2 regions of the Mycobacterium sp. IDUB_19 genome follow, and region 1 is predicted to be linked to the other one. Evidence: riboswitches for the same ligand, from Rfam matches in the RefSeq annotation. Region 1 holds a riboswitch; the other holds the start of a gene.
The links. Region 1 has a riboswitch for cobalamin ahead of ACZY0B_RS04625 ((2Fe-2S)-binding protein). Riboswitches for the same ligand answer to the same signal wherever they lie in the genome.
Positions count from the first base shown of each region.

Region 2: linked by a shared signal. The riboswitch ahead of metE (5-methyltetrahydropteroyltriglutamate--homocysteine S-methyltransferase) and the one ahead of ACZY0B_RS04625 ((2Fe-2S)-binding protein) in region 1 are both predicted to bind cobalamin.

Region 1 covers NZ_JBVAXR010000003.1:179,396-195,366, reverse strand. The annotation lists gene ACZY0B_RS04695 (LGFP repeat-containing protein) at 1-607, opposite strand, end outside; gene ACZY0B_RS04690 (acyl-CoA dehydrogenase family protein) at 1,160-2,320, opposite strand; gene hflX (GTPase HflX) at 2,419-3,873, opposite strand; gene dapF (diaminopimelate epimerase) at 3,919-4,785, opposite strand; gene miaA (tRNA (adenosine(37)-N6)-dimethylallyltransferase MiaA) at 4,790-5,731, opposite strand; gene ACZY0B_RS04670 (class III extradiol ring-cleavage dioxygenase family protein) at 5,728-6,423, opposite strand; gene ACZY0B_RS04665 (DMT family transporter) at 6,490-7,425, opposite strand; gene ACZY0B_RS04660 (hypothetical protein) at 7,581-7,763, shown strand; gene ACZY0B_RS04655 (DMT family transporter) at 7,892-8,794, opposite strand; gene ACZY0B_RS04650 (DUF349 domain-containing protein) at 9,050-10,378, shown strand; gene ACZY0B_RS04645 (Rv2732c family membrane protein) at 10,375-11,004, opposite strand; gene miaB (tRNA (N6-isopentenyl adenosine(37)-C2)-methylthiotransferase MiaB) at 10,992-12,527, opposite strand; gene recX (recombination regulator RecX) at 12,572-13,093, opposite strand; gene recA (recombinase RecA) at 13,059-14,099, opposite strand; cobalamin riboswitch at 14,263-14,389, shown strand; gene ACZY0B_RS04625 ((2Fe-2S)-binding protein) at 14,433-15,110, shown strand; gene ACZY0B_RS04620 (DUF3046 domain-containing protein) at 15,205-15,399, opposite strand; gene ACZY0B_RS04615 (glycosyltransferase) at 15,423-15,971, opposite strand, start outside.
Region 2 covers NZ_JBVAXR010000013.1:37,408-53,378, forward strand. The annotation lists gene ACZY0B_RS12890 (spirocyclase AveC family protein) at 1-377, opposite strand, end outside; gene ACZY0B_RS12895 (ABC transporter substrate-binding protein) at 383-1,501, opposite strand; gene ACZY0B_RS12900 (AAA family ATPase) at 1,608-2,459, opposite strand; gene ACZY0B_RS12905 (nitric oxide reductase activation protein NorD) at 2,525-4,219, opposite strand; gene ACZY0B_RS12910 (SDR family NAD(P)-dependent oxidoreductase) at 4,311-5,294, shown strand; gene ACZY0B_RS12915 (acyl-CoA dehydrogenase family protein) at 5,371-6,525, shown strand; gene ACZY0B_RS12920 (acyl-CoA dehydrogenase family protein) at 6,522-7,622, shown strand; gene ACZY0B_RS12925 (nitroreductase family protein) at 7,619-8,278, shown strand; gene ACZY0B_RS12930 (TetR/AcrR family transcriptional regulator) at 8,434-9,741, shown strand; gene ACZY0B_RS12935 (SDR family oxidoreductase) at 9,843-10,685, shown strand; gene ACZY0B_RS12940 (SDR family oxidoreductase) at 10,705-11,346, shown strand; cobalamin riboswitch at 11,398-11,599, shown strand; gene metE (5-methyltetrahydropteroyltriglutamate--homocysteine S-methyltransferase) at 11,737-14,007, shown strand; gene ACZY0B_RS12950 (DUF3556 domain-containing protein) at 14,077-15,837, opposite strand; gene ACZY0B_RS12955 (hypothetical protein) at 15,959-15,971, shown strand, end outside.

The DNA.
Region 1 (15,971 bases):
CCAATCCCGCCGGCTCAGTCGTGAATTCCTTGGTTTTGCGGTTCCAGGAGATCTGGCCGCCGCCGAACTTCTGCGAGGACACCTCGCCGTCGTAAGTCTCATCGGATACCGGGGCGCCGAGCACACCGCCCGAGCTACCGAGTTTGTCCCATGCGGCGTTCAGGGCGCCGCGCACGACGAACGCGCCATGATCGGGCGTCCAGAAAATCACCGGCTTGTCGCTGGCCGAGAACGTCGCCACGCGGCTGTCGGGGCCCGCCAGTCCGGGAACCTCGTTGATGGTCGGAAATCCCAGATCGCTGCCGGCCGGGCCGCCGAGCATGTCGTACTTTTCCAGGATCGGCCCGTACACGAATTTCGCACCGGTGGCCGTGGTGAAGTAAAACTTGCCGCCGTCGAAGTCGCACGCGAAGCCGTCGGCCACGGGGTAGACGTCGCCCTTGCGATGGCCGAGCGGTGAGGTATCGCCGCCGGCCTTGTCCCACGCGGCCATGATGGCGGCTTCGGCGTCGCCGATCGGAGAAGCTGAGGCGGTAGGTGCCAGCAGCACGACGGCCAACGCTGTGGTCGCCACGCTGATCAGCGCCCGCCCGGCGAGCCTGCGCAATTGACCCCTCTTCCCGTTCACCAAGCCTCCCAGCCGACGGATATGCCCGTATGTATGGCCATGCCCGTGCCCTGCGGACCCTGCGAGCGTTTGGTACCCCGAACGCGGGTTACGAACCCACCAGGGTTCGCATTGTCGCCGGGCCCGCATAACTTTGCTCTAGCGAACAAGAAATGCGAAGGCAATTCGCGAATATTACGAGAACGGATACCGCTCTGATGTCGAAATGATGCGGGACGACGATCGTGTCGCGACCAATCGTGCCTTCCTACATGCCGCGGGCAAGTGATTAGGCGCTCCACGAAGCCGAAACACATGCGCTGACGGTACGCGACGCCATCAGTTCGCCGGCTATCCGCTCGAGCAAAGAAGCAATTCATGGGCAGCAATCATTTTGCCGTACACCCGAGCAACCAGAGCGTAAGCGGACTAGTTGTGCTTGCGTGTCACCATGCGCGCGCGCTTTGCACGGCCGTCCACGATTCGTTGTTGCGTGGCAGCAGGATTGGTCACCACCGACGACGCCAGCCGACCGGGGTTGGGATCACGCGATTAAACGCCGAGGCCGCGCCCGATGATTTCCTTCATGATCTCGGTTGTGCCGCCATAGATCGTCTGCACCCGCGCGTCGAGATAGGAACGCGCGACTGGGTATTCGCGCATGTAGCCGTAGCCGCCGTGCAGCTGCAGGCAACGGTCGATCAGGTGCACCTGCTTTTCGGTGGAGTACCACTTGGCCATTGCTGCTTGCTCGGCCGTCAGCTTTTTGTCCAGATGCAGCCGGAGGAACTCGTCGACCATGATGCGCACCACGGTGGCCTCGGTCGCCAACTCGGCCAGCACGAAGCGGCTGTTCTGGAAACTGCCGATCGGCTTGCCAAAGGCTTTGCGCTCCTTGGTGTATTGCAGTGTCTGCTCGAGGACCTGCTGCATCGCCGCGGCCGCCATGATGGCGATCGAGATGCGTTCCTGCGGCAGGTTCTGCATCAGGTAGATGAAGCCCTTGCCCTCGTCGCCCAGCAGGTTCTCGGCCGGAACCTTGACGTCGGTGAACGACAACTCCGCCGTGTCCTGCGCGTCCAGTCCGATCTTGTCCAAATGTCGGCCGCGCTCAAAGCCTTCCATGCCGCGTTCGACGACGAGCAGCGAAAAGCCCTGCGAGCCCTTCTCCGGATCGGTCTGGGCCACCACGATCACCAGGTCGGAGTTGATTCCGTTGGTGATGAACGTTTTTGCGCCGTTGAGCACATAGTGATCGCCCTGCTTGACCGCACGGGTCTTGATGCCCTGCAAGTCACTGCCGGTTCCCGGCTCGGTCATGGCGATCGCGGTGATCAGTTCTCCGGTGCAGAACTTCGGCAACCAGCGTTGCTTCTGCTCTTCGTTAGCCAGCTCCAGCAAATACGGCGCGACGATGTCGTTGTGCAGTCCGAAGCCGATCCCGCTGTAACGTCCGGCGGTGGTTTCCTCGGTGATGATCGTGTTGTAGCGGAAGTCGGCATTGCCGCCGCCGCCATACTCTTCGGGCACCGCCATGCCGAGGAATCCCTGCTTGCCGGCCTCGAGCCAGACGCCGCGGTCGACGATTTTCGCCTTCTCCCACTCGTCGTGGTACGGCGCGACATGGCGCTCGAGAAAGGCGCGGTAGGACTCGCGGAACAATTCGTGCTCGGGTTCAAACAGTGTGCGCTGATACCTGATTGCGCTGCTCATGAATAACCTCCGGCCAACGGGAACTCTGCCGCCCAACATATACCAACCAGACGGTTGGTCGGCAGCTGGCCCCGGGCCGCCCTAGCGGCACTTCGCTGCTAAGAGACCTCGTCGCCGGCGGCCGCGAATTGCCGCAGGCTCGCGGCCAGCGCCTCCGGAACCCGGGCCTTGATCCGGGTGCCCTCCGGGTTGTGCTCGGCCTGCTGGACGCGACCGTCGGCGTGCATGCGCGCCACCAAGTCGCCGCGGTCGTAGGGAATTACCACGTCGACGGCGGTGTCGACGGGGGCAGCGAGCTCAGCCATCCGCCGCCGCAACGCGTCGATGCCGTCGCCGGTGCGCGCGGAGACGAACACCGCACCGGGCAGCCCGTGCCGGAGCTTGGCCACCATCAGATCGCTTGCGGCGTCGATCTTGTTCACCACCAGGAGCTCGGGCGGCGCATCGCCGTGGTGGTCGGAGATGACTTCGGAGACCACCTGGCGCACCGCATTGATCTGGGCCACCGGGTTGACGTCGGAGCCATCCACGACATGCACCAGCAGATCGGCGTCGATGACCTCCTCCAGCGTCGAGCGGAATGCCTCGACCAGCTGGGTGGGCAGGTGGCGCACGAAGCCGACGGTGTCGGTGAGTACGAATGGCCGGGCCCCCCTTTTATCGGGGTCGAACTCGGCGCGGCGGGTGGTGGGCTCCAGGGTGGCGAACAGCGCGTCCTGCACCAGCACCCCGGCCCCGGTAAGCGCATTGAGCAGGCTGGACTTGCCGGCGTTGGTGTAGCCGACGATCGCGATGGACGGCAAGGCGGCGTGCAGCCGGCGACTGCGCTGGGTGTCGCGGGCCTGCTTCATGTCCTTGATCTCGCGGCGCAGCTTGGACATCCGCTCGCGGATACGGCGCCGGTCGGTCTCGATCTTGGTCTCACCTGGACCACGCAGGCCCACACCTCCACCGCTGCCGCCGGCGCGGCCACCGGCCTGCCGGGACATCGACTCACCCCAGCCGCGCAGCCGGGGCAGCATGTACTCCATCTGGGCCAGCGACACCTGCGCCTTGCCCTCGCGGCTGGTGGCGTGCTGGGCGAAGATGTCGAGGATCAGCGCGGTGCGGTCGATGACCTTGACCTTGACGGCCTTCTCCAGCGCGGTCAGCTGTGCCGGCGACAGCTCGCCGTCGCAGATGACGGTGTCGGCGCCGGTCGCCAGGACCACTTCGCGCAACTCCTGCGCCTTGCCCGAGCCGATGTAGGTCGACGGGTCGGGCTTGTCGCGGCGCTGGATGAGGCCTTCGAGCACCTGCGAACCGGCGGTTTCGGCCAGGGCTGCCAGCTCGGCCAGGCTCGCCTGGTTGTCGGCCGCGCTGCCCTCGGTCCACACCCCCACCAGCACGACGCGTTCCAGGCGCAGCTGCCGGTATTCGACCTCGGAGACGTCGGCGAGTTCGGTGGACAGCCCGGCGACGCGGCGCAGTGCCGATCGGTCTTCGAGGGCGAGTTCGCCGACGCTGGGCGTCGAATTTAGGGAGCCCGTGTCGGGCGAATCAGGGAATGTCATAGCCACTTTCGATGGTGGCACGTCGCGGGCGGCAATGCATCTGAATTACTGCGCGCTCCACCAGGCATCACTGATCTCGCCATGTGCCACCAGCACCGACGGCCCGCGCAGGTAGCTGGTGGCGTCGGTGATGGTGACGACGACATCGCCGCCGGGTATGCGGACCGTCAGCGTGCCGGTGTCGGCCCCGGCGTCAGCCAGCGCGGCCACCGCGGCCGCGACCGTTCCGGTTCCGCACGAGCGGGTTTCGCCCACCCCGCGCTCGTGGACTCGCATCCGCACCACGCCGTCGGCGGCCGCGGTGAGCACCTCGACGTTGACGCCTTCCGGGAACTGCGCACGGTCAAAGTGCACGGGCGCACCGACATCCAGCGCGGCGAGCTCGTCGTCGCTCAGCTGTGGGTCGACGCACGCCAGGTGCGGATTCCCGACGTCGATCGCCAGCCCGCGCAAGCGCCTGCCGCCGACGACGGCCTCCCCGGCGCCCAGCCGGTTGGCCTTGCCCATGTCGACGGTGATGTCGGCGTTGGTGGCGTCGGCATGGTGCAGGCTGACCATCCGCGCCCCCGCCAGCGACCCGACGACGAACTCGTCGCGGGACTCGCACCCGCTGACGCGCAGGTAATGCGCGAACACCCGCACGCCGTTGCCACACATTTGCGCGGTGGACCCGTCGGCGTTGCGGTAGTCCATGTACCAGTCGCTCGCGCCAACACCGTCGGGCAGTCGATCGAGCACGCCGACCGCCAGGGCGGCACCCGCGGTGGTAATCCGCAGCACCCCGTCGGCACCCAATCCGCGGCGCCGGTCGCACAGCGTAGCCACCCGCCCCGCCGTGAGCGACAGCGCAGCGTCGACGTCGGGCAGCAGCACGAAGTCGTTCTGGGTGCCGTGGCCCTTGGTAAAGATCACCTGTTCAGGGTACGTGCCGCCACGCCCGCAAGGTGTCCGCGACGATGCGGGCGCGGTCGGACTCGGTCGCGGCGCCCACGTCGACCCAGTGCACCCGGTGGTCGCGGCGAAACCACGACCGTTGCCGTCGCACATAGCGCCGGGTGCCGAAGTACGTCTGCTCCTGCGCGTCACGCAAAGCTTCACCGCCGTCGCCGTCAAGAGCGGCAAGCACCTGCGCATAACCGAGCGCGCGAGACGCGGTTACGCCGTCGCGCAGGCCCTCGAGCAGCAGCGCGCGGACCTCGTCGACCAGGCCGTGCTCGAACATGGTGGCGGTGCGGCGGGCCAACCTTTCGTCGAGAATCGTTGTGTCACAGTCTAATCCGACGATAGCGGTGCCCCAGCGTGGGACACCGATGCGGGGCGCGGACGCGGCGAACGGCTGGCCGGTGAGCTCGACCACCTCGAGCGCACGCACCGTGCGGCGGCCATCGGTGGGCAGGATCGCGGCGGCGGCGGCCGGGTCGCGGCGGGCCAGCTCGGCGTGCAGCTCGCCCACCCCCAGCTCGGCGAGCCGCTGCTCCCAGCGCGCCCGCACCGCGGGATCGGTCGCGGGAAACGACCAATCGTCGAGCAGCGACTGGACGTAAAGCATCGACCCGCCCACGATCACCGGCACCGCGCCCCGGGCCGCGATCGCCTCGATATCGGCGACGGCGGCCCGCTGATAACGGGCGACGGTCGCGGTCTGCACGACGTTCAGGACGTCGAGCTGGTGATGCGGGATGCCACGGCGCGCTTCGACCGGCAGTTTGGCGGTCCCGATGTCCATGCCGCGGTAGAGCTGCATCGCGTCGGCGTTGACGATTTCCGCGCCCACCTCGCCGCTGAGTTGCTCGACGACGTCGAGGGCCAGCTGCGACTTGCCGGTCCCGGTGGGCCCGATAATCGCCAGTGGTCTCATGGCTGCCAGGCTCCGGCGAAGTACCCCACACCGTAGGGCGCTCCTCGATACAGCTCCTTGGCCGCGCGCGGCCCCGGCTCGGTCAGTCCCGCCATCACCTGGAAGGCGACCCGTCCGAGGATCTGCTCCGGCAGCCGGGTCAGAGTGTCGGTGTCGCCGTGCGCCAGGGCGTCGTCGAGGGCCAGCTGCGCATCGACGCTGCCGGGGTCATAGCCGCCGGGCGCGCCTGGCGTCAGGGTGTTCACGCCGTCGGCGACGACCAGCACACCGACCGGATCGGGCGCTTGGTCGATCTCGGCGCGCAGCCGCCTGCCCAGACCCAGCGCGGTGTCGACGTCATGGCCGTCGCGGTAGACGCGGACCTGCGCGCTGGCCTCGGGCCTCGCCTGGCCACGCAGCCAGCCGGCGATCAGCGCGCAGAGCGAGAAGTCGGCCACCGGCTCGGAGCGCTCGCCGCCCTGGGGCGAGAGCCGGACCCGCACGTCGGCGCCGTAGCCGGCAAAGCTGCCGATTCCGTTGGGGCCCAGCACGTCGTCGGCGCCGGCCGTTCCGATCACCACCCACCGCAACGGCAGCAGGGCGGCCGCGGCCAATACCGCAGTGGCCAGGTCGGCCACCTCGGCAGCCACTGCCCCGGTGAGCTCGGGAAGGAGCAGCGGCGTGGAGGGAACGATTGCGATGGCGCTCAGCACGCCACCAAAGTAACCGAAGGGTCGATGCCCGCTAGGCCAACGAGCTAGTCGGTCCGGGCGAAACGGTCAGCTGCATTCGGCCTCGGCGAGCCGCATCTCTCCCGATTTCCGCAGCGCTTTTTTTGCGAGTTTCTCGGCGACCTTGCTCGACATGGTCGCGGCTTCACCGCGGGCCAGAGCCACCGTCGCGACGACCACCACCACGATCCCCGCGGCGAGCACCAGCCTGGCCGGCCCGGTGCAGTCCAGGTACTCGCCCAGCACGGCGATGCCAAGGATCGAACCGACCACCGGCTTGGCCACGACGGAGGTCGGTAGTGAGGCGGTCAGCGAACCGGCACGGAACGACGACTGCTGAAAGATCATGCCGGCCAGCGCGGCGGCTATCCACGCGTAGAACTCCGGCGCCAGCAGCAACGCGCCGACGCCGTTTCCGACGACCTGGACAACGGCTTTGGTCAGCACCGCGAACAATGCCAACGACGAACCGGCGACGATGGCCAGCAGCACCGCAGCCACCGAGCCAGACCAGATCCGCGCGCCCAGCACGCAGAACACCAGCGCCGGGCCCATCACCAGGGCCACCACCGCCCAGGTTCCCACCGACCCGCGCGACGCTCCGGGATCCGGATCGCCGACGACGACCACCACGGTCAACGCGGCGGCCAGCAGCAATGCCCAGGTCCATTCCCAGCGGGTGACCGCACGCCGGGTCATCCGCGCGTAGATCGGCAGCGCAAACAGCAGGGCCGTCACCTGCAGTGCCGTGACCAGCATCACAGAGCCCAGCGTCAGCGCGGCGGCCTGCAGCACGTAATTGGCGATCGCTCCGCCCGCTCCCAGCCACCACTTCGAATCGCGCACCGACATCCGGAAGAGCTCGAGGTGGCCTACCGGTTTGTCGGTGATCTCCTGCGCTGAACGCTGACGGACGACATTCCCCAGCGCCGACGCGAACGCGGCGAGCAGTGCGAGAAGAACCGCGATTTCTGTTTTCTGCATCTGCGACGTCCTCCCCGGTGTGCGGACCCGTGGGCCCATCATCTGCGGCGGGTATGCACTACCCGTTTCGGAACCGTTTCCGTTGTGTGCGCGGTGAAACTGTCTGCGCTGCTCGAACAAGAAACGGTCCTGCGCAATAAGTAGTTCACGAACCTATGAACAGCCTGTGGCACGGCTGTGGCTGGCTGCTGACGCCCGACAAGACCGACGAACTCGCCCCCAATGGTGTCACACAGCCGGACGACCGGCTGTGTGACACCGGTGGCTCGACGACGATCGTGGCGGCCACATCGCGGGCCACAGCCGCCGTCGCACCGACCGCACCTTCGCTATCTTGACGTGCCCCCTGTAGCCCCACAAGTACCAACAACACCAATTGTCACTGTTACGGTACCGGGCGCAGCGACGTCGCCCTACGCCCCCAGCAACGGTGGAATTGAACTGTTATCCGGCCGGGTGCGCGCAGCTACGCCGGTTGCTCGACGGCGCCAGCGAGCGCCGCGTCGATGCGCTTACCGGTCGCGACGGCATCGACGCGCGCGAGCTCGGCGGTGGCCGCCGCTACCACCAACGCGGCCGCGATAAGGACGACCATTCCGCCGCGGCCGGTGTTCAGCGTCTCGCCGAGGACGACGACACCCAGCAACGCCGCTACCACCGGCTGGGACACCTGCAGGGTCGGCATGGACGCCGTCAGTGCGCCGGCCCGAAACGCCGACTGCTCCCACGCGAAACCGCCGAACGCGACCAGAAGCCAGGCATACAGCTCGGGACTGGTGAAGACCGCCCATCCGCCTTCGCCGAGCCGATGGACGACACCCTTGGTGAGCACCGCGAAGATCCCCCACAGCGCACCGGAGACGAAGGCGAACAGCACCGCGGCCAGCGCGCCGCCCCAGATGCGGGCGGCCACGATGGACCCGACCAGTAGCGGCCCCAGCACCGCCGCCACGTAGGCCCAGGTCTGAAGTGAGGCGTTCGCATGACCGGCCCGCGGGTTGCCGACCGTGACGATCACAGTCACCGCGGCCGTCAGCACCAGAGCCCAGATCCACTCCCGGCTGCTCACCGGGCGCTGGGCCAATTTCGCGCTGATCGGCAGCGCGAATAGCAGCGAAAGCACCAGTAACGCCTGCACGAGCAGCACCGAACCCTGGTCCAGCGCGGCCGCCTGCAGCGCGATGCTGCCGGTCAGGATCAGCACGCCCCATCGCCACCGCTGATTGCGGGCCAGCTTGGTGAACAGCTGCGGCAGGCGAAGCGATGGGTCGGTAATCCGGTGCGTCGCGCGTTGCTGCAGGACGTCGCCGATCGCGACGCACAGCGCGGAAGTCAACGCGAGCAACGCGGCGACATCGAGCTTGTCCATGTGCGGGTTCTCTCCGACGTCGAGGGCGGTTCTCGAGTAAAGATGCTGCGTGCACCACTGTTTCACAACGGGCCGTCTCGACGACGACGATCAGGTTGCGGTATACAGCCCGTCAAGCTGCTTGAATACTGGTGGAATCGGTGAAGGAGCAGCTGTTGATGGCAGCAGGTCTCCCGACTGAACGGGTGCCGCTACGCGCGGCAGGTGCGCGGGACAGCGAACGCGCGAAAGGGTGTAGAAGATTGTGACGAGCGCATGACCGATGACGCGCCCCGCTCCAGCGACGCGCCCAAGCCGACACCACGCCCGGGTCCGCGGCCTGGCCCTGGACCGACACCGCGACCCAGCGCCCACCCGGTGGTGTTGCCCCCGACCAGCAATCCGCACCAGTACGGACGCGTCGACGACGACGGGACGGTCTGGCTGGTCAGCTCGGCCGGCGAACGTGTTATCGGCTCCTGGCAGGCCGGCGACCGTGAGGCCGCATTCGCCCACTTCGGCCGGCGGTTCGACGACCTCAGCACCGAGGTCACACTGATGGAGGAGCGGCTGGCCTCCGGGAGCGGCGATGCGCGCAAGATCAAGGCCAACGCCTCCGCGCTTGCCGAGATGTTGCCGACGGCCTCCGTGCTGGGCGACATCGACGCGCTGGCGGGCCGGCTGACCACCCTGGTGGAGCACGCCGACGCCGCGGTCGCCGCCGATCGCTCCCGCCGCGACGAGCTCCGGGCCGCGCAGACCGCCCGCAAGGAGGCGCTGGCCGCCGAGGCCGAGGAGCTGGCCACCAACTCGACGCATTGGAAGGTCGCCGGCGACCGGATGCGCCAGATTCTCGATGAGTGGAAGACAATCAGTGGTCTGGACCGCAAGGTCGACGACGCGCTGTGGAAGCGCTATTCGGCGGCCCGCGAGGCGTTCAACCGGCGGCGGGGTTCACATTTCGCCGAGTTGGACCGCGAGCGCGCGGGAGTGCGGCAGTCCAAGGAAAGCCTGTGCGAGCGGGCCGAGGAGATGTCCGATTCGACGGACTGGGCCGGCACCAGCGCCGAATTCCGCAAGCTGCTGACCGAATGGAAAGCGGCGGGGCGGGCGAACCGGGACGTCGACGACGCCCTGTGGCGACGCTTCAAGGCCGCCCAGGACGCGTTCTTCACCGCCCGTAACGCCGCGACATCGGAGAAGGATCAGGAGTTCCGCGCCAACGCCTCGGCCAAGGAGGCGCTGCTGGCCGAGGCCGAGAAGATCGACACCAGCAACCACGAGGCCGCCAGGGCAGCAATGCGCTCGATCGCCGACAAATGGGAGGCGATCGGCAAAGTGCCCCGGGAGCGGTCGGCCGACCTGGAGCGACGGCTGCGCGCCGTCGAGAAGAAGGTGCGCGACGCCGGCGAAGCGAATTGGACTGACCCCGAGGCGCAGGCCCGGGCCGAACAGTTCGCGACCCGCGCCGAGCACTACGAGCAGCAGGCCCGCAAGGCGACCGCGGCCGGCCGGACCAAAGAAGCCCAAGAGGCACAAGCCAATGCCGAACAATGGCGCCAGTGGGCCCAAGCGGCCGCCGACGCGCTGACCCGCAAGTCCTAGCGGCCGTCGGCCTGGTCCGCGGGCGCCCCGTCCTCGGGGCTCTCGGGAGTGTCCGAATCGCCCAGGGTCTCTAGCAGCGGCCTGGAATGTTGCTCGGCACTGACGCGGCGGCGCTGCTCTTCGGCCGCGAGCTGCACGATCGTGCGCGACCACACCACACGGGCCCAGTGGAACGTCAACAGAATCACGGTGATCCATGCCACGAACAGCCCGATGCCGGGGCCGGGATGACCGGCCGCCACGGTCTGACGTGACCACACCGCCAAGAGCCCGGCCGCGCTGGCTATCGACGAGCCCGCCAGCGCGATCCAGGCCAGCGCCCAGCGACGCGTCAGCAATGCCAGCATCGAGAAACCGACACCGAAAACCAGTGCCAGCCAAGAGAATACCTTTGAGGGAAGGGACAAGGCGGCGGCGCCGGCGCCGTGACTGCTGAACAGCACATCCCATCCGCGGACATGTCCGGTGTGCGGCAGGATGAACGAGCCCAGCAGCACGAAAACAAGTATCGCAACGACGAATCCCCTTGGGCCAGGATCGATCTCGCGTGCTACGCGGCGTTCTGCGGCCTCGATCTCGGCACGCAGGGCGTCAAAGCCGGTGTGGTCTTTCGTCATCGGGTACATCCAAGGGGTGCTGGGGTTTCTGCGGGATCGACGGCGGCCCCGACGCCTGGCATGCCCAGACCGATGCCGCGCGGGCGTTGTCCGGCGGCGTGCGCGTCACCGGCCCGGGTGCGCCGGTGGGTCAGGATGCCGGCGTCGGCGATCAGGTGGTGCGGGGCGGCCTCGGTGACCGCCGTGGTGATGATGTCGCCGGGCCGCACCGCTGTGTCGGCGGTGAAGTGCACCAGCCGGCCGTCGCGGGCCCGACCGGTCATGCGGGCCGTGCGAGCGTCCTTACGTCCTTCGCCGGTGGCGACCAGCAATTCGACCCTCTGGCCGATCAGCTCCCGGTTGCCCTCCATGCAGATCTGCTCCTGCACCTCGATCAGCCGCTCATAGCGTTCCTGTACGACGGCCTTGGGCAGCTGTCCGTCGAGTTCAGCGGCGGGGGTGCCGGGCCGTTTGGAGTACTGGAAGGTGAACGCGGCCGCGAACCGAGCCTGGCGCACCACATCGAGAGTGGCGGCGAAGTCTTCTTCGGTCTCACCGGGGAACCCGACGATGAGGTCGGTGGTGATGGCCGCGTGCGGCATGGCCGCGCGAACCCGATCGATGATCCCGAGGTAGCGGTCGGCACGGTAAGACCGCCGCATCGCCCGCAGCATCCGGTCGGATCCCGACTGCAGCGGCATATGCAGGGCGGGGCAGACATTCGGCGTCTGCGCCATCGCCTCGATGACATCATCGGTGAACTCGGCCGGGTGCGGCGAGGTGAATCGCACGCGTTCCAGCCCGTCGATATCCCCGCAGGCCCGCAGCAACTCGGCGAAGGCGCCGCGGTTGCGGGGCAATGCCCGGTCGGCGAACGAGACCCCGTAGGCGTTGACGTTCTGGCCCAGCAGCGTGACTTCCAGCACGCCGTCGTCCACCAGCGATTGCACCTCGGTCAGGATGTCCGCCGGGCTGCGGTCGACCTCTTTGCCCCGCAGCGACGGGACGATGCAGAAGGTGCAGCTGTTGTTGCAGCCGACGGAGATGGAAACCCAAGCGGCGTAAGCGGATTCGCGAGCGCTCGGCAGCGACGACGGAAACTCCTGCAGCGCCTCGACGATTTCCACCTGGGCGACTTTGTTGTGCCGGGCCCGGTCCAGCAGCGTGGGCAGCGACCCGATGTTGTGCGTGCCGAACACGACATCGACCCATGGGGCCTTGCGCAGCAACGAGTCTCGGTCCTTCTGGGCCAGACAGCCACCGACCGCGATCTGCATGTCCGGGTTGTCGCGCTTGCGCGGGGCCAGGTGGCTGATGTTGCCGTACAGCTTGTTGTCGGCGTTTTCGCGCACCGCGCAGGTGTTGAAGACCACCACATCCGCGTCGGCGCCCTTGGCGGCGCGCTGGTAGCCGGCCGCCTCGAGCAGGCCCGCCAGCCGCTCGGAGTCGTGGACGTTCATCTGGCAGCCGTAGGTGCGGACTTGATAGGTGCGCGCCGACCCCGCCACGGCCCCGGAGGGGCTCGCGGCGTCTGGCGTCACTGTCGAAGTCACGGGGCCATGGTACGGCGACCGGGGCCGACGGCATTAACCCGCAGCTAGACCCGGCGGCGTTCCCGTTCGGCGGCGAGCTCGGCGAGGACGACTTCACAGGCCAGGTTTTGGCTGTAGCCACGGCGTGCCAGCATCCCCACCAGCCGGCGGGTGATCCGCGCGTCGTCGCCGCTCAGCGTGTCCCGTCGTAGCTTGGCCTGTACCAGTTCTTCGGCCCGGTCTCGCTCGGCACCGGCGTCGATCCCGGCCAGCACCGTGGTGATCACCTCTTTGTCGACGCCTTTGGTGTGTAGCTCGGCGGCCAAGGCGCGCTTGCTCTTTCCCGCCCTGGTGTGTCGGGACTGCACCCACTGTTCGGCGAAGTCCCGGTCATTCACCAACCCGACAGCGGCCAGCCGATCGAGTACCCGGGCACTGACGTCGCCGGGGTATCCGCGTTTCGTGAGCTGGCCGGTCAACTCGGCCCTGGTGCGCGCCCTCGCGGTGAGCAGGCGCAGGCACAACGCCCGCGCCTGCTCTTCGCGGGAGGGCTCAGAAGTCGACGGGAGCGGGGAGGACGTCGTCATCGGTCAAGACCGCGCCAATGCCAAGCTTTTCCTTGATCTTCTTCTCGATCTCGTTGCCGATATCGGCGTTCTCCATCAAGAAGTTGCGGACGTTCTCCTTGCCCTGGCCGAGTTGTTCGCCCTCGTAGGTGAACCAGGAACCGGACTTACGGATGAAGCCGTGGTCTACACCCATGTCGATCAGCGAGCCTTCCCTGCTGATACCCCGGCCGTAGAGGATGTCGAATTCGGCCTGCTTGAAGGGTGGCGCCACCTTGTTCTTGACGACCTTGACCCGGGTGCGGTTACCGACCGCGTCAGTGCCGTCCTTGAGCGTCTCGATCCGGCGCACATCCAGGCGCACCGACGCGTAGAACTTCAACGCCTTTCCACCCGTGGTGGTTTCCGGACTGCCGAACATCACCCCGATCTTCTCCCGAAGCTGGTTGATGAAGATCGCCGTGGTCTTTGAATTGCTCAGCGCGCCGGTCATTTTCCGCAGCGCCTGGCTCATCAGCCGGGCCTGCAGCCCGACATGGCTGTCGCCCATCTCGCCTTCGAGCTCAGCGCGCGGCACCAGCGCGGCCACCGAGTCGATGACCAGAATGTCCAGCGCGCCGGAGCGGATCAGCATGTCGGCGATCTCCAGGGCCTGCTCACCGGTGTCGGGTTGGCTGACCAGCAGGGAATCGGTGTCGACGCCGAGTTTCTTGGCGTAGTCCGGATCCAGGGCGTGCTCGGCGTCGATGAACGCCGCGACGCCGCCGGCCGCCTGAGCATTGGCGACCGCGTGCAGTGCAACGGTGGTTTTACCCGAGGATTCCGGGCCGTAGATTTCCACGACCCGGCCGCGGGGCAGGCCGCCGATGCCCAGGGCCACGTCCAGTGCGATGGATCCGGTCGGGATGATCGAGATCGGCTGCCGCGTCTCGTCACCGAGACGCATCACCGAGCCTTTGCCGTAGCTCTTCTCGATCTGGGCCATCGCCAGTTCGAGAGCCTTCTCGCGGTCGGGGGCTTGCGCCATGGTGTCTCTCCTGTAGTCGTTGTTCTCTGACCGGTATCGGTCGGTTGGCCGTGACACTAGAGAGACCCACCGACAAGTCATCGTCGAACAATCAACACTGTAGGCGAACACCTGTTCGATTCAAGTTCGACACGCCGTGCCGGTTCGGTGTGGCAATATCGGCTACCGAAAGAGCGTCGACGGGCCTGCACAAGCTGAGGAAACCGGTGCGAATCCGGTGCGGTCCCGCCACTGTGATCGGGCACCTTGCGACCCGAGAGCCAGATACTCACCGTCGGCGCTTCCTCGCTAGCCACTGGGGCGGATCTCCCCAGAGAGGGTGGTCGCGCACGCATGGATATCTCCGCCGAGCTGGCCGAAATATCTTCCTACAAAGGGTTTTTCGCGCTGACTGTGGGTGGTGCCGGGACAGGATGGCATCCGGTCCGCCAGGACTACGCCGACGGCTTCGCCGGTTTGATCGACACCATCGCGGAGCGCTACCACACGACGGACCTACGGATCGGCGCCTCGCTGGTTCATCTCGGCCACGCCACCCGGCTGTGGTCGCCGGTGCTGGCATGCGCATTGGCCCATGGCGTTGTTCCGGACCTCGACGACCTGCAACGTGCCGACGACGGGGCACAGCTCCGCATGCCCGAACCCACCGGAATATCGGCGCCGGACATCTCCGCGGAGTTGTTGTATCGCATTGTGGTGCAACACCATATGCAGCCGTTCGAGAGCGGTCTGCGGGTCAAGCTGGCGCCTGCCCTGCTGGCGGGCAACATCGCGTCCGCACTGGTCGGCGCGTCGCGGGCGCTGCTCGTGGCGCGGCCTGACCTACGCGCGCGGATTGTCGAGATCACCGACTCCCTGCTGGACACCGGCGTGCTGTCCGGATCCGGCGCTATCAGCGGCTCGCATCTGGGCTTCAGGCGCGACAGCTGCTGCCTGTTTTATCGCCTACCCGGGCGAGCCGTGTGCGGCGACTGCGTGTTTCGCCAGGCGCCACGGTCGAGTCGGAGATGAGTGTGCGCTGGTGGCGTTGAGTGTGCGTCCAGGGCGGGAAGCGTGCGTGTAGGGCGCCCTCGACGCACACTCGCTCACGGGTAGCGCGCGATACTCACCACTGCTCGCGAGGCACGTCGAAGTCGGCGCACAACGCCCGCCAGACGTCGCGTGGTTCGATGCCGTCCTCGATCGCCTGCGAAGCGGTCCGGCCGTCGAAACCGGGCAGCACGTGGTCTACCAGCACCGATGCGCCGTAGGCGGCGCCGAACCGCAACACCACCCGATCGTTGAACTCCGTCAGCCGCACGCCAGCCAACATACCGATCGCCATCATCGTGCGAGCGCCAGCGCTTGGTGGCATACCCGCACCGGGTCGGCGACGCGGTGGATGCCGGCAGCGGCCGTCCGGGCGGCCTCGCGGTAGCGGGGTGTCGACAACACCTCGTTGACCGCCTGGACCAACGCGTCGGCGGTCAACGGCCGGATCAGCCGCGCGCTGCCCTGGCGCATCACCCGATTGGCGATCTCCCACTGGTCGCCGCCGCCGGGCACCACCACCAGCGGCACCCCGGCCAGCAGCGTCTTGGCGACCATTCCGTGGCCGCCGCCGCAGATCACCACGTCGGCATGTGCCAACAGCTCGTCCTGACGTCCCAACCCGACCACCGCCCACGGCGGAACCGTCAGATCCGGTCCGCCCAACCGCGACACCAGCAGACGCGATCCCGCCGGCAATGTCTCCCCCGGCGTCAAGCAGCCCAACGCGACTTCGGCTAGACCTTCGGTCCCGATCAGCGCGGTCGACGGCGCGACGACCACCACCGGCCCCGAGCCGGCCGGGACCTCGAGAATCCGATCGGTCGGTTCGAAGTGCAGCGG
Region 2 (15,971 bases), on a different contig from region 1:
GACCAGTTCATGATCGGGTCCTGCCACACAATCAAGGTGGTGCACAGGAACATCAGCATCACCGGGCTGCCCGGATTGCGCCGCCAGCCCCTGATGAACACCACCAGCAGCACGAGCAGCATGACGCAGGTGGCAACGTGCAGGAAGGTGATGTAATCCAGGCCGAAGATGAACTTCACCGGGCGGGGCCGGCCCTGCACGTTCGGGTTGGCGACGCGCGGGTCAAGGGCGACACGACAATTCGCGATGAAGAAGAGCGCGAACGCCGCCAGGGCTGCGCCGGCGATCCAGCCACCCCAGCCGCGCTTTCGGCCAACGCCGGGCGGAGACGCCGGTTTCGCTTCCGCGGCAGGCGATGTGGATTGGTCGGTACTCATGTGGGTCAGCCTTCCTCTCCGAAGCGATCGACCAGATGCGAATTGATGCCGTCGGCATCGAGAGTGCGGGCCACTAGATAGCCCGCCCCCATCCAGGCCCGGCGGGTCCATTTACCGAACGACACTCGAGTGCCGGGAGCGCCTGAGGCGGCGGGCATCATCTTGACCCGCTCCAGCGCCTCCTTGACGCCGCGCGGGCTGAGCGGATGGGCGTCGGTAAATGCGCGCACGAGTGTCGCGGCGACGTCGCGGTTCACCACGGTCACGCAGAACTCCGGGCGACTGCCGTCGTACTTCTTCGCGTAAGCGTCGAGGAAGTCCTGGCCGATCTGGTTCGCCTCGTCGTACTGGTCGACACCCGTCCAGCCCATGAACGCGTTCCACATGATCGGGTTGACCCACGCGTTCTGCCACGCGGTGGTGGTGAAGCGCGGTGGGTCCCAGCCGAGGCTCTCGAGCGCCGGGTTGATGAAGACGATTCCGAATCCGAATCCCAGGTGCACGATCGCTTCCGCCTTTGCCTCATGGAGCGTCTGCACCGCGGCGTTGATGTCCTGAGCCGTCTGGGCGATTGCAACTTCCGCCACGATGCGAATGCCCTTGCGGCGACAGGCACTTCGCAGGTTCTTCAGGTAGCTCTCGCCAATGAGACTCTGTTCGACCAGGACGCCGATCTCGGCGAGTCCTCGTTTGGCGATGAGGTCGGCGAGGAAGATCGGCTCATCGGTCATCGACCCCTGGGGGAATGCGAAGGTCCACTCACCCAGCCAGTCGTCGGTTCCGGTCACGCTGATGGCCGGGACCTTGAACCGCTCCTCGATCGCTTCACGCGTGGGCACACAGTTGTCGGTGATGTTCGGCCCGAACACGACCAGGCAGCCCTCGTCGACCAGTTCGCCGTAGGCGTCGATCACCGCCTTGACCGAGCCCTTGGGCAGACCCTCCACCTCGCGATAGATCATCTGCACGGGACGGTCCATCAGGCCCTGGGCGACCGCCTCTTCGAAGATCAGGTCGAAAGTCTGGGTGAAGGAGGCGAAGAGATCCTCGGGAAAGCCCGGCGGCAGCGTGAAGTCCATCAAGTAGCCGACCTTGATCGGCTCAGCACTGCTTTCGTAGGACATCTGACCTCCCGGGTGACCGGTTCACTCGCAACGATTTATGGCTGACCTAATATTTGTTCAGACCGTAGCTCAGACGGTAACGGGGGCGGTGTGCAGCGTCAATCATCTATCCGCCTCCGCCCAGGTAGACGTCGACCATCTCGCCCAGAGCCCGGCCCACTGCCACGTCATCGGTGAGCGGCCCGGCAATCGCCGCCCGTGCCGCCTGTTGCATGGTCAGGCCCTCGGCAACGAGCCGTCCTGCCGCGATCAGCACGCGGGTCGACGCGACCTCGCGCAGACCACCGGTTTCCAGGCGGCGGATGGCCTGGCCGAAACGAACGAGCTCGGCCGCCGTCGGGGCATCCACACCCGCTTCGTGCGCGACGATGCCCTCTTCGACATCTGCTGCGGGGAAACCGAATTCGATGGCGACCATGCGCTGGCGCGTCGAATCCTTGAGGTCCTTGAGCACGCTCTGATAGCCGGGGTTGTACGACACCACCAGGCCGAATCCGGGCGCCGCGTCCAGCGTGATGCCCAGCCGCTCGATCGGCAGCTGCCGCCGGTGGTCGGCGAGCGGGTGCAACACCACGGTCGTGTCCTGTCGAGCTTCCACGACTTCATCCAGGTAGCAGATCGCCCCCTCGCGCACCGCCCGGGTCAACGGACCGTCCACCCACACCGTCTCGTCGCCCCGCAGCAGATAGCGCCCGACAAGGTCTGCCGTGGTGAGGTCGTCGTGACAGGCAACAGTGATCAGCGCCCGGCCGAGGTCGTGGGCCATCGCCTCGACGAAGCGGGTCTTGCCGCAACCCGTCGGTCCCTTCAAGACGAGCGCCAGGCCCTGGCGGTAGGCGGCTTTGAAGATGGCCTCTTCGCCGCCGACCGCCTGGTAATAGGGCCGTACCCCCGCAACGCGGGGTTCCGGGTCGGGATCCGCACCGTTGCGAGAAGCGATCCCGGACTCGTTGGTCATAACGCCCCTTCTGCCGATTGATTGGAGCCTAACCCGGAACAGATGTTTGTTTCAATCTGTCCCGATCAGACGTTCACCCTCCGCCGAACCTCTGCCGAGCGCAGCGCGGACCGGAACAGCGGTCCGATCACGCCGGCGAGGTGATCCGGGCGCGCGATCGTGGCATGTGCGGTACTGCCGAACACCCGGCGCAGCGATGCGACATCCGTACCCGCGCCGACGGTCAAGCACACGCAGCCGGTCCCCCGGCGCCGCGCCTCCGTCAGCGCGCGGCGCGCGTCCGCGGCACCGTAGGCCCGCTCGTACCCGTGGTCGTAGGCAAGGCCATCCGACAACACCACAAGGAGCCGTCGTGACGTGCCGCCGCGCGCCTCCAAGACCGACGAGCCGTGGCGGATGGCCGCGCCGAGGCGCGAATACGCGCCGGGCTCTAGGCTGTTGAGCCGCCTGATGATGTGGGCGTCGAGATGGTCGTCGAACCGCTTGACGGGCACCATGGTTACCGCCGACCGCCCCTGCGAGTAGTAGGCGTAGAGCGAAACCCGGTCACCGAGGTCGTGCAGTGCGACCGTCAGGTTGGCTACCGCCGCGCGCTGTTGCTCATGCACCGTGCGCCCCAACGTTCCGGGCTCACCCGCCGACCCCGACACATCCAGAAGCAGCAGCACCGACAGGTCGCGCCGACGCCGCAAGCTGTCCAGGTACACCGACTCGTCGGGCACCGATCCCGCCCGCACCTCGACGCGCGCTTCGACCGCTGCGTCGATGTCGATGTCGTCACCCTGCGGCTGACGGTGGCGACGGTGCAGCCCCATGCCGAGTCGGGATAGCGGCCGTCGCACGCCGATCGCGTCGTCGATCGCTTGGGTCGCCGATTCTTTGATCTTGGGCTCGACTTCCCGCACCGTGCACCAGGCGGGCCGGTATCGCTTGCGGCCGACATCCCACTCCGGATACCGCGCGCCGTCCGCGGCGGCCTTGGCGTCGTCAATGTCCTCGCTCGTGGTCGAGGCCAGCGATGACACGGCGTGCAAACCGCGCTTCCCGGAATTCGTACGGTGCGTCGGGGTGTCCGCGCCTGGCGTTCCGCCGCCGCTGCCGGTCTTGCGCGCAGAGGACAACATCTTCTTCAGCCACTTGCCGATGAAACCGCCCCCGCCGACCGGGCTGGTGAACAGATCCGGATCGTCGGAGTCGTCGACCTCGCCGTCGTCGAGCTCCTGCAGCTCCTGCGCGCCGCGGCCCCGCGGAACATGCTTCGCGTGTGCCTCTTCGTCTTGTTTGACCACCCGCGCGCTCGCGGCCATCACCTTGGCGGCGCGGATAGCGCCGAACTCCGGTGCCGGGTCGCCAATCGCTGATCGTCCGGTCGCCAGGTCCAGCGACGCAGCGGGCGAGTCACTGCGACTGGCGATCTCCGTGTTGCCCAACGACACCAAAACGGTTGGTAGTAAATGCGCGTTGGCGACCAGTGCGCGGTGGCCTTCGATCGCCAGGTAGCGCCTCGCCAGCCGGGGGTGACGGACCAAGGAGCCCACCACATCGGGGTCCAGGCTGCCGGCGGCGATCATCGACGCGTGTACGGCTACGGCCTCGAGTCTCGCGCGCGCGCCCGCTGCGGCATCGACATAAATCGTCTGGCCGTCCGTCCACGCGAGTTCACCCGGCGGTAGCTCGGCCACCGCCACGGCCCGCCCCGCCAGCGCGGAGGAGAGCATGCCCAAGGCCTGCAACCGCTCGGCACGTGCGTTGTCCCCCACGCGACCTCCGACTTGTTGACCAAATATCTGTTCCACCGTAAAGTCCGGCGTCACAGCAGTCAAACAGCCGTCGGTTAGTCAGGAGCACATCATGATTGACTTCACCGGCCAGGTAGCTGTGGTTACCGGCGCCGGCCGCGGACTCGGCCGCCTCTACGCGCTGGACCTGGCGCGCCGCGGCGCCGCGGTGGTGGTCAACGACCTCGGCTGCGGAATGCGCGGCTTACCAGATGAAGCCGCCGACAGAGCCGTCGCCGACGACGTGGTCGACGAGATCACGAAGGCGGGCGGTCGCGCGATCGCCTCCTACGACTCGGTGGACAGTCCGGCGGGCGGCCAGGCGATCATCGATGCGGCCGTCGGCGCATTCGGTCGCCTCGACACGGTCGTCAGCAATGCCGGAATCTTCGGCAGCGTGGCGTTCGAAGACCTCTCGCACGAGGACTGGACGCGAATGCTGCGCGTGCATCTGGACGGCGCGTTCTATCTGTCCCAGCCCGCGTATCGCGTGATGAAGAAGAACGGGGGCGGCAGGTTCGTGTTCATCTCGTCCTCCGCCGGAATCTTCGGCCAGCCGATGGAGGCTCACTACGCCGCTGCGAAGGCCGGCCTGGTGGGGTTGACGAACGTGATCGCGATCGAAGGCGAAGCGCACGGGATACTCGCGAATTCCGTGATGCCAACCGGCTTTTCGCGGATGGTCACCGAGACGGTCGGTGACGAGAAGTTCCTCGCCGAATCCGGCTTCATGCAGGCCATTCGGCCCGAACTCGTCGTGCCACTGGTGACGTTTCTGGCCAGCCGCGCCTGCACATTCACCCACCGCAACTATTCGGCTGCCGCCGGACGGTATGCGCGGATATTCGTCGGACTCAGCGTTGGGTGGCTCGCAGATACCGAGAGCGAACCGACGGCGGAAGACATCGAGGCACATCTCGAAGAGATGTCTGCCACCGAGCGATTCCTGGTACCCGGCTCGATCGTCGACGAGGTACTGGAAGTCTGTGAGCGACGCGGCGTCAGCGCGATGCCGGGCAACGCCGAGATCGCATTCCCTGACGCACATTCCCGATAAGCGTTATTGACCGCCGAAATGCTCCACCGTAAAGTCCGGCTAAGTCGCAGTTAGCCACGATCAGAGTCAAGGAAAAGTGGACTTCTCCTACCCGCCGGAGCTGGAACAGTTCCGCATCGAGCTGCGCGACTGGCTGTCCGCGAACCTGACCGATGAGCTGGTGGCCGCCCGCCGGCCGTCGGGCCGCGACGACGCCACATTCGAGATGCTGCGCGGCTGGAGCGCGACCATGTCCGACGCGGGATGGGCCGCCGTCTCCTGGCCTCGCGAATACGGTGGTCGCGGGGCGACGGTTCTCGAGCAACTGATCTACACCGAGGAGACCACTCGCGCGCGGGCACCGATGCCGCTCAACGTCATTGGGATGAACAACATCGCCCCCGCGATCATGCAGTACGGCTCCGAAGACCAGAAGAAGACACTGCTCCGCCGCATGATGCGCGCCGACGACATCTGGTGTCAGGGAATGTCGGAACCCGAAGCGGGATCCGATCTGGCGTCGCTGCGCACCCGCGCGGTGCGGGACGGCGACGACTTCGTGGTCAACGGACAGAAAATCTGGACCTCGCTGGGGCATCGGGCGCACTGGTGCCAGCTGTATGTGCGCACCGATCCCGACGCCCCGAAGCACAACGGGATCTCCTGCCTGATCGTGGACATGAAGCTGCCCGGCATCGAGGTCCGTCCGCTCGTCACGCTCAACGGCGACACCGATTTCGCCGAGGTGTTCTTTCACGACGTGCGGGTGCCGGCTACGGCGATGCTCGGACCGCTGAACGGCGGTTGGCAGGTGGCCACCACCACGCTCAGCCACGAGCGCGCCGGGGCCGCACGGCTGTACGCCGAAATGCAGGTGCGGCTGGAAGAACTGGTGGACGACATCGCCGCGAATACCGACGCCCTCGACGACCCCGTGACGTTGCGGCGGCTGGGCGAAATCGCGGTCCGCATCAAGTATCTCGAGGTGCTCTGCCAGCGGTCGATCTCGGCGGCGCTGCACGGTGGCTCGGAAATCACCGCGTTTGGATCGGCCAGCCTCGCCAAGACCGTGTGGGGCGAGATCGGACAGGACATGGCCGCCCTGGCCTTCGACGTGCTGGGCACCCGCGGCACCAATTCCGCGTGGGCGAACTACCGCCTCACGTCACGCTCGCTGACCATCGCGGGCGGAACCACGCAGATCAACAAGAACATCACCGCGCAGCGCGTACTCGGATTGCCACGCAAATGAACCTCGAGCTCACCGACGAACAGGTCGCGTTGCGCGACACCACGCGCCGCTTTCTTGCTGACAAGGCACCGATTTCGGGTCACGTGCGCGAACTGCTCGACGATCCGACCGGAGTCGACGACGTGGTCTGGCGCGGCCTGGCCGACCTCGGCGCCACCGGGCTGCTGGTGCCGGAGGAACACGGCGGGGCCGGGATGACGATGGTCGAAGCCGGCGTCGTGGCCGAAGAACTCGGCGCCGCCCTGCACCCGGGGCCGTGGTTGTCGACCGCGGTCGCCGCGCCGCGCACGTTGACGCGGCTCTGCGACAATGCTATTGCCGCAACGCTTTTGGCTGGAATCGCCGACGGGACGATGATCGCCACCGTCAGCTTCCTGGACTTCGAGAATGTCGCCGTCGACGCAGCCGGTGACGGCGTCGTGCTGCGGGGTGAGCTCGGCGAGGTGTCCGATGCCGCAGCGGCCGACGTCCTGCTGGTGCTGGCCGAAGATCCAAACGGCACCGGGCTCTTCGCGGTGAACACCGACTCCCCCGGGCTCTGGATGCAGCCCGAGCGCGGTATCGATCAGACCCGCAAACAGTTTCGCGTCCGACTCGACGGCACGCCCGCGCAGCGGCTGGCTACGGCTGCGCCGGCTGACGTTTCGGCGGTGATCGATGACCTGCTGATCGCCACTGCTGCCGACGCACTCGGCGCCGCGCGAGCCGTTATGGACATGGCTGTCGAGTATGCAAAGGTCAGAAAGCAATTCGGTCAGGTCATCGGATCGTTTCAGGCGATCCAGCACCTGTGCGTCGACATGTACGAGACGATCGAGCTGGCCCGCAGCGGCGTCATCCACGCGCTCTGGGCGGCTGACGCCGAACTTCCCGCCGACGACCGGCATCTTGCCACGCTGCGGGCCAAGGCGTTCGCGGGGCGACTGGCCACCGTGGGCGATACCGCGATCCAGGTGTTCGGCGGGATCGGCTACACCTGGGAACACGATGCCCATCTCTACCTCAAGCGCCTGCTGACCTGGAGCGCACTTCTCGGTGGACCCGACGGATATCTCACCGAACTCGGTGCGCGCCTTGCCAAGAGAGGGTCCCAATGAGCGCCTCGACGGATGTCGAATACCTGCTGACCGCCACCCGTTCCGCGCGCAAGACCCTCGACCTGGACGCGCCGGTGGACCTAGCGGACATTCGCGAGTGCCTGCGCATCGGCCTGCAGGCCGCCAACGGCTCGAACTCACAGGCCTGGCGTTGGCTGGTGGTCGCCGATCCGACGCTGCGGGAAAAGATCGCCGAGTTGTACCGCTACGCCTATCTGAAGCGGGTCGGCGGTCAGCTGCTCGCCGATCTGCTGCCGGGCGACACGCCGGAGGGACGGCTGATGTCGTCGACGGAATGGCTGGTCGAGAACATGGCGAAGGTGCCGCTGCTGGTAATCCCTTGCTACGAGCCCTACTTGCCGCGTATCGACGGCGATGAATCGTTTCACCTGGCAACCCTGTACGGTTCGATCTTCCCTGCGGTGTGGAACTTTCAGCTGGCCTTGCACACCCGCGGGTACGGCACCTGCGTGACGACCTTGCACCTACATCACGAAGACGAGGTGCGGCAATTGCTCGGGATCCCGCCGAGCTATGTCCAGGGCGCCCTGCTGCCGGTGGGACGGCTGCGGTCCGGGCACACCTTCTCCCCCGCCCCGCGGCGGCCCCTCGATGAGGTGGTCGCGGTGGACCGTTGGGACGGCACCGGCCTCTAGGGCCCTAGAATGGGTCCGTCACCGCTGTTAGCAGCGCATTTGAGCCGGTTTCCGATCGGGCAATCTGATAGCCTTTAACAAAGATTTGGTTCGGCAGGAGGACGAATGCGTAGGTTTGCCCGGCCGCAGTCCTCTCGATATGTGCACCGTTAGCCATGGCCAAAGCCGAAACGTTGGCCAAGGGCAAGCGGACGACGGCCGATCGCCTGGATCAGGCCGACGACTCTGGGACGCGCCGCACCGAGATTCTGCAGACCGCGGCGTCTTTGATCGCGTCGTCGGGATTGCGAACCTCGTTGCAGGAGATCGCCGACGCGGCAGGGATTCTGCCCGGCAGCCTGTATCACCATTTCGAATCCAAAGAAGCGATCCTCATCGAGCTGATCCGCCGCTATCAGGATGATCTGCGTCGCATCGGCGAAAACGCTCAAGCCAGATTGGACGACGCCGATTCGCGACCCGCCGCCGAGAAGATCATCGAGCTGGGAGCGGCCATCGCCAACTGCGCCGTGCGGCACGGCGCAGCACTGCAGATGTCGTTCTACGAAGGACCGAGCGCGGATCCCGAGCTGATGCAGCTGACCCGCGAGCAGCCCGTCGCGATTCAAGAGGCCATGGTGCAAACGCTGCGCGCCGGACGGTGGAGCGGCTACATCAAGCCCGACATCGATCTACCCATACTGGCCGACCGCATCTGTCAGACCATGCTGCAGATCGGCCTCGACGTGATGCGGCACAACTCCCCTGCCGACCAGGTGGCAGAGCTACTGTGCCGAATCATCCTGCAGGGCTTGGCGGCCCGGCCACCGACCGATTCGGCATTGGATCGATCCAACGCCTTCTCGGCCGCCAACGACGTCATCGAGTCGTGGGCCGACGACAGCGACGCCGATCCCAGCGACAAGGCGGCCCACGTCCGCGCGGTCGCGCGAACCGAGTTCGGCCGCAAAGGGTATGAGGCCACCACGATCCGCGACATCGCGTCGGCCGCGGGTCTCGGCACCGGCACCGTCTATCGGGTGATCGGCTCCAAGGACGAACTGCTGGCCTCGATCATGGAATCGTTCGGACGCAAGGTCGAAGCGGGGTGGGTAAGCGTGCTGCGCTCGGATGCCACACCCATCGAGAAGCTGGACGCCCTGAGCTGGGTCAACGTCAATGCGCTGGACCAATTCTCCGACGAATTCCGGATTCAGCTGGCGTGGATGCGGCAGTCACCACCGAACACCCCCAACCCCGGCTGGTTGTATGCCACGCGGCTGCGGCAGATGAAATCGCTGCTCTCCGAAGGCATTCGCTCCGGTGAGATCCGCATCGACGCTCCCTCCACCGCGATGCTGGCGCGCTGCGTCATCGGCCTGCAGTGGATACCGGAGAACATTCTGCGCGAGGTCGGGAAACGGGCGGCGCTGATACACACCCGCGACACCGTGCTGCGCGGTGCCGCCGTTCGCGCCAAGTAAGACCGGCTATTTAATCGGCCCCCGGTATTGAACCAAATAACTGTTACCCATACAGTTGAGCAGTTAGAACCGCGTTGGCATTATCCGAGAAGGGGATTTCCATGACCATTGTCGATCGGTTGCGCTACGACGGCAAGCGCGCTCTCGTTGTCGGTGGCGCGACTGGCATGGGCGCCGCGGCGGCCAAGTCAGCCGCCGAGCTCGGCGCCGAAGTCATCGTGATGGATTACGCGCCAGTGAGCTATGACGTCGCCAAGTACATCCAGGTCGACCTGCGCGACCCCGCCTCGATCGACGCCGCGATAGAGCAGCTGGACGGTCCCGTCCACGCCCTGTTCTCTGCCGCCGGCATTGCCGACGGCACGACCGACCTGCTGAAGATCAACTTCATCGGGCACCGCCACCTCATCGACCGGTTGCTGGAAAAGAACCAGCTTCCCTCGGGCTCGGCCATCTGCTTCATCTCCTCAGTCGCCGGGATGGGCTGGGAGAACGACCTGGAACTGCTGACGGACTTCTTGGCGACACCGGACTACGGGTCGGCGGTGGCCTGGTCAGAGGCGCACGAGGCCGAAGGCATCATCCACTACGGGACCAGCAAGAAGATCGTCAACGCCTACGTGGCAACCCAGGGCCTTCCCCTGCTGAAGAAGGGCATTCGCATCAACGCGATCTGCCCGGGCCCGACCGATACGCCACTGGCCCAGGCCAACGCCGACCTGTGGCTGACCTTCGCGCAGGACTACCGCGACGAGACCGGCTCCAAGGTCCACACGCCCGAGCAGATGGGCGACGTGATGGCGTTCCTCAACAGTGCCGCGGCCTTCGGCGTCAACGGGATCACGGTGCTGGTGGACTACGGCCACACGATGGCCTCGCTGACCAACGCCTACCCGCCCGGCAAGCCGATCATCGACATCATCATGGGGCGCGTCAAACTTTAACGGCGGTACCGTCGGGGGCATGGCACGCATCGTCGTCATCGGCGGACACGGCAAGGTCGCACTGCCACTCGCTCGCATCCTGACCGAGCGCGGCGACGAGGTGACTTCGGTCTTCCGCAATCCCGGCCACTCCGACGAGGTCGCTGCCACCGGCGCCAAACCGGTGGTGGCCGACATCGAGCAACTCGACACCAACGCACTGGCCGATCTGTTGACCGGGCACGACGCGGTCGTCTTCTCGGCCGGGGCAGGCGGCGGCGATCCGGCGCGGACCTATGCCGTCGACCGTGATGCCGCGATCCGGGTGATCGATGCCGCCGGGCAGGCCGGCATCAAGCGGTTCGTGATGGTGTCCTACTTCGGCGCGGGTCCGGATCATGGTGTGCCGCAGGATGATCCGTTCTTCGCCTACGCGGAAGCCAAGGCCGCCGCGGATACCCACCTGCGGGCCAGCGAACTGGACTGGACCGTTTTAGGTCCAGGCAGGCTCACGCTGGAGCCGGCTACCGGCCGCATCGTCGCCGGCCAGGGCAAGGGTGAGGTCTCCCGCGCCGACGTCGCGCTCGTCGTGGCCGCCGCACTGGCCAACGATTCGACCATCCGGCGAACCATCGAATTCAACAACGGAGACATCCCGATCGCGGTGGCGTTGGCGGGCTGACTAAGCTGCTCATCGCAGCTGGTCTGCTTGCGCCGCACCCGCGGCGCCGGCATCGAGCGAAGCAACGTTAGTAACGCTTCGTGAGAGGGAACCCGGTGAGAATCCGGGACTGTCCCGCAACGGTATGCAGGAACGACCGCCGTCATAAGGCACTGGTCCTCAGAAGGATTGAGACTGGGAAGCGACGGCCACTAGGAGCACCACCCGGTGCGCGCCTGCGAGTCCGGAGACCTGCCAGCTGTGCCGGGCGCGCCGCGCTCGGCGGCTCATCGCCTCGTGGAATGGGCGTTTGGCTGCAGCCGTTAACGGTAGTACTTAGGTGCGCACCGCAATCGGATCGGCTGCATGTCCGCCGGCGGTGGCCACCACGCCGATTGAAGGACGAATATCGTGACCCCTCAAGCATTCACAGCGACAGTTGTCGGCTCTCCGCGCATCGGCCCGAAACGGGAACTCAAGCGCGCGACCGAGGGCTACTGGGCAGGACGCACCAGCCGAGCCGACCTCGAAAACATCGCCGCGACCTTGCGGCGCGACACCTGGAAGGGCCTGGTTGACGCCGGGCTGGACTCGGTGCCGGTGAACACCTTCTCCTACTACGACCAGATGCTCGACACCGCGGTCATGCTCGGCGCGTTGCCGGCCCGGGCCGCGCAGGTTCCCGACGAGCTGGACCGCTACTTCGCCGCGGCGCGCGGCAACAAAGATGTCGCGCCGCTGGAAATGACCAAGTGGTTCGACACCAACTACCACTACATCGTTCCCGAGATCGAGCCCGGGACGAAGTTCGCGCTGGACCCGGGCAAGGTGCTCGCCGAGCTGAAAGAGGCTCTCGGGCAAGGCATTCCGGCACGTCCGGTCGTCATCGGACCGGTCACCTTCCTGTTGCTGAGCAAGGCCGTCAATGGTGGCGGCGCGCCGATCGAACGGCTGCAGGAGCTGGTGCCGATTTACTCCGAGCTGCTGTCGCTGCTGGCCGACAACGGCGCGCAGTGGGTGCAGGTCGACGAGCCGGCGCTGGTCACCGACATCTCCCCCGACGCCCCCGCCCTGGCCGAGGCGGTCTACAACGCACTGGGCAAGGTGAGCAACCGCCCCGCCATCTATGTCGCCACCTACTTCGGTGACCCCGGCGACTCGCTGGGGGCGCTGGCCCGCACACCCGTCGAGGCAATCGGCGTCGACCTGGTTTACGGTGCCGACACCGCGGTGGCCGCGGTGCCCGAGCTCGCCAACAAGATCCTGGTGGCCGGTGTCGTCGACGGGCGCAACATCTGGCGCACCGACCTCGAAGCGGCGCTGGGCAAGCTGGCGACCTTGCTGGGTTCGGCGGCCACGGTCGCGATCTCGACGTCCTGCTCCACCCTGCACGTGCCGTATTCGCTGGAGCCGGAGACCGGTCTCGACGATGCGCTGCGCAGCTGGCTGGCGTTCGGGCAGGAGAAGGTCGCCGAAGTGGTGGCGCTGTCCCGGGCGCTGCATGAGGGCCGCGACTCGGTCGCCGACGAGATCGCGGCCTCCAACGCCGCCGTGGCCTCCCGAAAGAAAGACCCGCGGCTGCACAACGACCACCTTCGGGCCCGGATCGATTCGATCGTGGCGTCCGGTACCCACCGCGGCGACGCGGCACAGCGGCGTGCCAGCCAGGAGGAGCGGCTGCACCTGCCGCCGCTGCCGACCACAACGATCGGCTCGTTCCCGCAGACCGTCGCGATTCGCAAGGCCCGCGCCGCGCTGGTCGCCGGTGAGATCGACGAGGCCGAATACGACCGCAGGATGAAGCAGGAGATCGCCGACGTCATCAAGCTGCAGGAGGACCTCGGCATTGATGTGCTGGTGCACGGCGAGCCCGAGCGCAACGACATGGTCCAGTACTTCGCCGAGCAGCTGGACGGCTTCTTCGCCACCAAGAACGGCTGGGTGCAGTCCTACGGCAGCCGCTGCGTGCGGCCGCCGGTTCTCTACGGTGACGTCATCCGCCAGCGGCCGATGACGGTGGAGTGGGCCAAGTACGCGCAGTCGCTGACCGAAAAGCCGGTCAAGGGCATGCTGACCGGCCCGGTGACGATCCTGGCCTGGTCGTTCGTCCGTGACGACCAGCCGTTGGCCGACACCGCCAACCAGGTGGCGCTGGCCATCCGCGACGAGACGGTGGATCTGCAGTCCGCCGGCATCGCGGTGATCCAGGTCGATGAGCCCGCGCTGCGCGAGCTGCTGCCACCGCGTCGCGCCGATCAGGACGACTACCTGGGGTGGGCGGTCGGTTCGTTCCGGCTGGCCACCTCCGGGGTCGCCGACGCAACGCAGATCCACACGCACCTGTGCTACTCGGAGTTCGGCGAGGTGATCGGCGCGATCTCCGATCTGGATGCCGACGTCACGTCGATCGAGGCGGCACGCTCGCACATGGAGGTGCTGGACGACCTGAACGCGGTCGGCTTCGCCAACAGCGTGGGCCCGGGCGTCTACGACATCCACTCACCGCGGGTGCCGAGCACCGGCGAGATGGCCGCATCGCTGCGCGCGGCGCTGAAAGCCGTTCCGGCGGAGCGACTGTGGGTCAACCCCGACTGCGGGCTCAAGACGCGCAACGCCGACGAGGTGAACGCGTCGCTGCAGAACATGGTCGCCGCCGCGCAGGAAGTTCGCGCAGGGGTCTAAGGCTGCGCCGAATCTAATGCCACTGCGATTTTCAAACCGAAATTTCGCAGTGGCGTTAGGTTCGCGGGTTTACTCCTCGAGCTGGGGTTCGGACTCGGACTCGGGTTCGGGCTCCGACAGCACCTGGACCGGCACATCGTCGGCCCAGGGCTGGCGGGTGACCATGTCCGAGACTTTGACGATGCCGCGCTCGAACTCGCCGGTCGCGGCGTCGACCAGCCGATAGGACTGGGTCTGACGATGGATGGGCTGCGCGTCGAGTAGCACGACCCGCACTTCACCGGGCAGGAAGCCGCAGCGCTGCTGCATCGCGGCGATCAGCTGCTCGTTGTGCATGTGGCCGTCGCCGAAATTCCATCCGACTGCGGTGCTGCAGATCCGCTCGCCGTCGGTGATGACGTAGTCGTCTTCGTTCTCGCCGGCCATCGCTCGGTGCGCCAGCGTGAACAACGCCCTGCCGTGAGTGTTCATGGCGCGGAACGCATATCCGAGATACATCGGGATCTGCGCGCGCTCCTTGCCGTACACCTTCTCCAGCTGGGCCGCGGGCATGCTGGCGATCGAGACGATGTTGTGGTTGATCTTTTTGTCCGCCGATGCCTTGATGCACCACAGCGTGGTGTCCCAGTTGCCGGCGTAATACCGCATGCCGGGCAGGAACGAGATCTTGCGCGGAAACAGGTTGCCCGCGATCACGATTCCGGCGATGAACGCGATGAAAATCGCCACTGGCACAGGGTTTTTCAGGTCGGCCAGTCCGGTATGAGCGTGGCCGACGAACAGCGCCAGCACGCCGAAGATCATGAACACATTCCACTCCAGCGGCACGCCCATCGGGATCGCGGTCAAGATGCCCAGGTGAAAGATCACCATGATCGCCGCGGCCACCGCGGTCCACCAGCCGCCGTGCGCGACGAACAGCGCGACGGGCACACACATTTCGATGAAGGTGCTTACGTGGGCGAAGAGCCGCGACAGCCGTCCGGGCCGCAGGTCGTCGGGGAACTTCTCGAAGAACATCCGCTTGACGAACCGCGGACGGAACAGCGGATTGTTGGACATCATCGTGGAGATCACGAACGGGAAGTGCTTATTGAGCTTGGATGTCGCGGCACCCATCCAGATCACCAGGAACACCAGCTTGGCGGCGACGATCATGTCGACACCGCCGAACACGAACGTCACCGCCAGCGTCGCGTAGACCTCACCGCGGGCCGCCAGGAAGATCACCTTGTCGCGCAATCCCAGCACGCCGAGGAGCAGCAGGATCAGCACGATCCGCCACGTTGGGATCAACCCGACCTGGGTGCTCAGCTCCGGCACCGGGCCGGTGCCGTCGGCGAACAGGGTCAGGAAGGTCACCAGCAACAGCAGCCCATACAGCGCGACGTCCACCAGCGTGCGGGCCGTGCCCTTGGTCGCCGGGACGCGCTTCGGCCAGGGCGGCAGCCGGATGGTGTCGGGCCGCAGCCAATACAGGATCGACCCCAGCGGCGGCTTGATCCGGTTGTTCAGCGGCCCGAAGCCGCAGCCCAGCCCGATCACCTCGAACAGCATCGTGTAGAGCACGACCTTCTCGAACACGATCGGCTCGGAGTACCACGACATGACGTGGGTGAAGGCCAACCCGCGGGTGGTCGGCACCGCCAACAGCCAAGCGAACAGGATGTAGAGCAGGATCTTGCCGACGTAGAACAGGTGCAGCACGACCGGCGTTCCGAAGCCGACCTCGGCCCAATGTCGTGCCATCGGCCGGATCTTTTCGCTGCGGCTGAGCTTGCTCCACTCGTCGATGTCGACCTGCGGCAGTTCGGGTTGGAGAAATCCCATGGTTTCACAGACTAGAACGTGTTCTAGCGAAGCGCGCTGAGGATCGCGGATGACATCCTTTGCTCGCGGTTTGTTCGCCGGATAGCGTGAGATGTTGGCACCCGTTGAGGAGATGTCCATCATGACCAGACTTC